DNA from 3 places in the Veillonella sp. CHU732 genome. Region 1 is predicted to be linked to each of the others. Evidence: riboswitches for the same ligand, from Rfam matches in the RefSeq annotation. Region 1 holds a riboswitch; each other region holds the start of a gene.

Region 1 (2,210 bases):
ATAAGGGGAATATTAACTTTTGCTCAATTTGCTAATGATATAGGCCGTTGCAATGGTTGCTAATGCTGTTCCTACGATAGTAGATAGGCTAGCCCCTAAGAATGGGTTGCTGTCAAGGAATTGATGGTACATATAAGTACCAGATGCCCAACAAATGATATACAAGCTAGGTCCATGGTCAAGGTGTGGACAATGACGTAATAAGAAATAGTGAGTTAATAAAATAGCAATCATTGGGGCAAATACGGATCCAATCATATATAAGAAAGGGATGATATTATCCATTGGATAGATGGATGCACCGATAGTGCCAATGATCGTAACAATAATACCGATGGTACGACCAGAATATTTAGTCTGCAAGCTTTCAGAGGAAATACCAGCAGATAGGGCATCCATAAAAGTAGTTGTGACAGTAGAGAATACGATGATAATTAATCCACCAAATCCTAAGCCAGCATGAAGTAGAACCTTTGCAATGTTGCTTTCATTTGTATAGAGGGCCGCAGCGAGGCCTAATACATACATGACAGAACTAGTTACGCCGTATACGATGGCACTAGATGCAGTACCTGCCACAGGATTCTTGGATAATCGAGTATAATCACTAATCAATGGTAGCCAAGACAATGGCATAGCAATGGATAATTCCAAGGCCGCTGTGAAAGTCATTTCATTAGTGATGATGCCTTGGCTGTGAATGGAACTTTCTTGTAACAAGCTAATTAGCAAATAGATGCACAGAATACCTAAGCCGTAGCCCATGATGCTGTTGATGTACCCCATATTACGGATACCGATGAATAGCCATACAATGATGAGAGCACCGATAATGATAGTCCACGCAGTGAATGGTAGATCCCACAATTCTGCGGCACCAAGAGCACCGTCATAGATCATAATACCGGTCCAGCCGATGAGTTGTAGAACGTTTAAAATGGAAAATAATTTCATGCCTCCATTGCCAAAGACAGTGGATACAGTTTGCATAGAACTCATGTGTTCACGAGCGCCGATGAGTCCTGCACCAAATAATAACAAACAGCCGATGACGTGACCGATGATGATGGCTAATAGGCCATCGGAAAATCCTAGGGGCGCAAAATAGGTGCCCGTCATAATTTCAGCAATGGAAAGAGCGGCACCGAACCAAATGAGGGACAACCGCGATGATGAAAGTTTTGAATCACTCATGAATACTCCTAACTATGCCAGTAGGAACAAAAAAGACTAATCTGAAACGATTAGCCTGTAGATGATAGATATTCTTAAGAGACCTAGTATTGCAAACAGGAACCATATGGTAATGTGTCCTTATGTGTTTGTATAGGTACTACAAAATATACTAATATATCCCTACGTTGGCATTATCCAAATCAGGTTATGGGTTAGTAGCACATAGCCACTTCTCAGCCCACTTTAGTGAGCACCCCTTACAGATGTATTATACGAATTGAATGATACTACGTCAATAGCAATATATAGGTGAATGTAATGTATTATATGAAATACATAGGATATATGAATGTCTATATTGAGAGGGAATCTCTTCTAGTGAAAGTAGTTTAGCTGTAATTTATTGTATTGCATTGGTTACTATTTCATGTTATAACTAAATTAATATAAGAACCACTAGGGGTGCTTATGCTGAGATTGATGAGTATCAAAACCCTAGACCTGAACCAGATAATGCTGGCGGAGGAAAGTGGATGGCATCGAATACTAGACATTGTACAAGAACCGTCCAAAGGATTGGTTCTTTTTTGTTACTAGTAAAGGAGATACCTATGAAATTACATAGAGCGTTAACAATTGCAGGAACAGATCCAACAGGCGGTGCAGGGGTGATGGCGGACTTGAAAAGCTTTCAAAGTCGTCATGTCTACGGTATGGCGGTGATTACTTCCGTAGTGGCACAAAATACTTGTGGTGTAACCCACATTGCCCATATGGATGTATCTATGATTGAAGCACAGTTACAATCGGTGTATACAGACATAGTACCAGAAGCAGTGAAAACTGGTATGTTAGCCACAGCAGAGATGATGGAACTCATAGGAACATATATAGATCCTAAGGTACCCTATGTGTTAGACCCTGTGATGATTGCCACCAGTGGGGATCGATTGATTTCCGATGAGGCGGTGAAAGCCTTACAAAGTAAATTGATTCCGAAAGCAACATTGATTACTCCGAACCGCAGTGAAGCT
Region 2 (2,210 bases), on a different contig from region 1:
TTTCCATAGCTTCTGCTGCTTGGGATGGAGCACCAATACCAGCATCTACGATGATAGGCAAATCAATTTCATTCACTAAAATTTTGATAAATTCCTTTGTCTGCAATCCACGATTAGATCCAATAGGTGCCGCTAAAGGCATCACCGCAGCGGCTCCAGCATTCACCAAATCACGAGCTACTTCTAAATCTGGATACATGTATGGCATAACAATGAATCCTTCTCTTGCTAATATTTCTGTAGCTTTAATGGTCTCCCCATTATGTGGCAATAAATATTTTGAATCTTTCATGATTTCTACTTTTACAAAATCTCCACAACCTGTAGCACGTGATAATCTAGCAATGCGTACCGCTTCTTCTGCATCTCTGGCACCGCTTGTGTTAGGAATTAAGATGGTATCCTTTGGAATAGCATCTAGGATATTTTCCACTTCTCCACCTACCGCACGACGTAGAGCTAAGGTAATCATTTCTGCGCCCGCTTCTTCTAGGACAGCCTCGATTAAGTCGATAGAAAATTTTCCAGACCCCAAGATAAATCGAGAATGCAATGTATGTCCCCCTAAGGTCCATGTATCTTGTGTTTCCATATCTTTCACTGAAAGTGTCATAGGTTCCTCCTTAATCAATATCTTCTCCATGTAATAGTTGAATCACAGCATTTGCCATATGTCCGGCACAAACCATGACACGAGCGGCAGTAATTTTTCCGATAGAATCGATATCGCTCACACCATCACCGCATAAATACCAACGATGATGTCTTCGTTCACGGCGGATACCATTACTATCGCCCCAACCTGCCATACCGGAACAGCCTACCAATAAAGGCTCTGCTGGATGGGTCAAAATAACTTCTGTCATCCACGCTTTTGTGACAGCCTTGTCCACTGCTTCTACGACCATGTCATAGCCATCGATTAATTCAGATAATCTTTCTGGTGTGAGGCATTCATTATGAACGATGACTTCACAGTTTGGATTCATCCGATTGAGGTGGCCTTTCATAGCCTCTACTTTTAAAACTCCTACATCATTCACGTCATAGTATTGACGGCCTAGATTACTCTCATCCACAACGTCGAAGTCTACGATTTCTAACTGACCAATTCCAGCACGGCACAATGCCACTGCCACATGGGAGCCAACACCACCCACACCGATAAGCAGAACTTTTTTATCTTGTAAAGATACCATTTAGCCACCTCCTACAAAGGTTACTACTTCCATTGTGTCTGCAGGACTCACACGAGTGGATTCCCAATCCGCTTTGGAAAGGATTTTGCCATTATACTCCACAACAATGCGATCCATACGAAACGCTAAAGCTTCTAGTACTTCCTGTACCGTTTGCCCTTCATAATTATAAGTACTTCCGTTGACTTTCATAGTATCCTCCTAACTATAGCGTATGCTATATACCTATTTCAAACTAGTATCATGCCAATTGCTAATCATGCTTCCTTCACCACATACTAGTATAAAAAAACAGCACGAAAAACCATACCCGCGGTGGTATGCCCCTTCATGCTGTAGCACTCTATCGTCTCACTATTCTGTTCCACTTGTGCATCCATTTCGATGTACCTTTATTCTGTACCCCTATACGATAGACCATCCCATGAAAGATACAAAAAAAGGACATCCTGTTGGATGTCCTCAGTATGACGAATCAAACTTATCCTACGTTGGCATTATCCAAATCAGGTTATGGGTCAAAACTTTCGTTTACTCTCAGCCAGTAGGCTCCCCAAAGTTCTCTTTCAGTATACGCTGATACAGCTCAATTTGCAAGCCTAAGTATCAACAATTTTTATCGTCTCCGTGCAGACACAGAGGCATAATTTTTAATCACAACGATAGGTGTCATTTGGCTATCATTGCCAAATGGATTATCGATTAAAATCTGCGCAATTTGCTGCGGTTTCAATCCACGACTATGGCCTAAGATAGCTGCTCGTTTTAAATCATTCACGTCCGCTACACAAGCCCCATAGGCTCCTGTGGCTTTCATAATAGCATCCGCTACTGCATGTGGTTGTTTTGGTCCATATACAATGCATTTATCAAAAGGAGGCATGGTGCCTGTCACATCATCTGTTAAAGATGCAGTCCGTGCCATTTGATAGAATACGCCAGATTTTTTAAACACTTTAGCTACGGCTCCGCAGAGGAAGGCAAACATCATTTTCCATTCCCCTTCTTTAT
Region 3 (2,210 bases), 130 kb from region 1:
TTATAATATATCGATTTTCTCTCCCTCTAAGGCTTTGTTGATGCTCCGTACGGCGCAGAATTTTCCGCACATACTACAAGCTTCTTTGTGTCCTTCTTCTGGGGCACGACTTTCACGGATGCGACGTGCTTTTTCAGGGTCTAGTGCTACTGCATATTGTGCTTCCCAATCGAGTTTTTGGCGCGCCTCTGCCATGCGGTCATCGCGATCTCGTGCATTCGGAATCCCTTTTGCAATGTCTGCGGCATGCGCAGCAATTTTGAAAGCCATAATGCCTTCTTTCACATCGTTTTCGTCAGGTAAGGCTAAGTGTTCCGCTGGTGTTACATAGCAAAGGAATGCTGCCCCATGCATGGCTGCCACGGCACCACCGATGGCCGCTGTAATATGGTCATAACCTGGTGCAATGTCTGTTACCAATGGTCCTAATACATAGAACGGGGCCCCATCGCAGATCGTTTGTTGCACTTCCATGTTGGCTTGTACTTGATTCAATGGCACATGACCAGGACCTTCTACCAATACTTGTACACCACGTTCACGAGCTCGTTTTGTTAACTCCCCAAGTCGAACAAGTTCTTCAATTTGGCAGATATCTGTGGCATCCGCCAAGCAACCAGGACGGCAAGCATCGCCAAGGGAAATGGTCATGTCATATTCTGCACAAATGTCTAGAATTTCATCATAGTATTCATAGAAAGGATTTTCTTGACCAGTCATGGACATCCAAGCGAAAACTAAACTACCGCCACGGCTCACGATATTTAATTTACGTTTATGTCGTTTAATTTGCTCCACCGTATGTTGCGTAATCCCACAATGTAATGTGACAAAGTCTACCCCATCTTCTGCATGGAGACGGATCGTAGAAATAAAGTCTTCTGCAGTCAATTCACCTAAATCCTTCTGATGATGAATAACGCTATCATAGATTGGCACGGTGCCAATCATAACAGGGCATTCTTTTGTCAACAAACGGCGGAACACCTTTGTATCACCATGTGTAGACAAGTCCATAATAGATTCAGCACCTAATGCCACTGCATGATGAACTTTTTTCATTTCTTCTTCGTAGTCTGTACAATCTTTAGATGTTCCTAAGTTCACATTAATTTTTGTGCGCAACTTCTGCCCGATTCCTTCTGGTTGTAAAGATGTATGATGCTTGTTGCAAGGAATTGTTACATGTCCTTTTGCCACTAACTCTCGTAATACTTCAACATCCATGTTTTCTTTTTCTGCTACCACTTTCATCGCGTCGGTAACAATGCCTTTTTGGGCTGCTTGCATTTGTGTGTAAAACATAAAAAGCTCCTTTCATTACAAAGGAGCCTATTTGGGGTGCTCTATACACAAAAAGGTATCAACATTACATCGATACCCACATATGTCAGCGTGCTTCCTACGCGGGCATAATCCCGATCAGGTCAAAAGGTCAGGTACTTCATAGTCCTTTCTCAGCCTATTACATAGGCTCCCTTGCAAATCTAAAATATTTACTTGCTTATAGTATAGCATGAAATGATGGAATTTTATAGAGAATCATTGTGTTTAATTTCCAAAGCAGTATAAACCATCTTAATTAATACTTAGCTATTTTATGTTTATCCTCTTTAAAAAGTTATCTAACTTAATAAATCTACACTTTTTTTATTTTTAAACCCAAACAGCTGTGCTTCTTCATCATTACTGCATATGCTACTAATAACGTTTTGAATGCGGCTCCAATTATACTTTGAATTTATCATTTTCACCAATTCCATAACAATAAGAATTACAATGGAGGCTCCATTAGTTGGCTTTTCTTGTCCACCTTTTTCATCGTAAAAGAGTTGTTCTTTCCATACACTTCGTATTTTAGGTTTCGTCTTTAACTTTATATCTATTAAATTGGAGTTATGTGCACATATATTACGGATGAAATGTAAACATTTTAGCCACGAAACTAATTCCAAATTTGAGCAATTATATGTACTCGCTAATTGCGTTAGATTTTTTTCACTTAAAATTTCTATCATTTTTAAAACAGAGTCAAATGTCAATAAATCTATTGCAAGCCAGATGCTTGGAAAATTATCTACATCAAAATTATCCTTAGATTGAGAGGATATATAATCCGAACGTTTCAAAGAGTTTTGTAACTCTTCCTTTATTCTATACTGTTTCTTTTCTATAGTATATCTAGTGGCCTTCGACCGATTAGCCCACTG

What was found. A riboswitch is a leader RNA that binds a small molecule or an ion and turns the genes downstream of it on or off. The one in region 1 is predicted to bind thiamine pyrophosphate.
Region 2: it holds a riboswitch for thiamine pyrophosphate, as region 1 does, so the genes downstream of both, thiS (sulfur carrier protein ThiS) here and cytX (putative hydroxymethylpyrimidine transporter CytX) in region 1, are expected to answer to the same signal.
Region 3: it holds a riboswitch for thiamine pyrophosphate, as region 1 does, so the genes downstream of both, thiC (phosphomethylpyrimidine synthase ThiC) here and cytX (putative hydroxymethylpyrimidine transporter CytX) in region 1, are expected to answer to the same signal.

Annotation. Positions count from the first base shown of each region.
Region 1 is NZ_RQVC01000001.1:164,296-166,505, reverse strand. Features, by position in the region: gene cytX (putative hydroxymethylpyrimidine transporter CytX) at 13-1,194, opposite strand; TPP riboswitch at 1,337-1,444, opposite strand; TPP riboswitch at 1,625-1,721, shown strand; gene thiD (bifunctional hydroxymethylpyrimidine kinase/phosphomethylpyrimidine kinase) at 1,788-2,210, shown strand, end outside.
Region 2 is NZ_RQVC01000006.1:71,369-73,578, forward strand. Features, by position in the region: gene EO121_RS04005 (thiazole synthase) at 1-592, opposite strand, end outside; gene thiF (sulfur carrier protein ThiS adenylyltransferase ThiF) at 624-1,199, opposite strand; gene thiS (sulfur carrier protein ThiS) at 1,200-1,391, opposite strand; TPP riboswitch at 1,666-1,765, opposite strand; gene EO121_RS04020 (coenzyme F420-0:L-glutamate ligase) at 1,816-2,210, opposite strand, start outside.
Region 3 is NZ_RQVC01000001.1:33,640-35,849, reverse strand. Features, by position in the region: gene thiC (phosphomethylpyrimidine synthase ThiC) at 1-1,305, opposite strand; TPP riboswitch at 1,383-1,491, opposite strand; gene EO121_RS00180 (Abi family protein) at 1,626-2,210, opposite strand, start outside.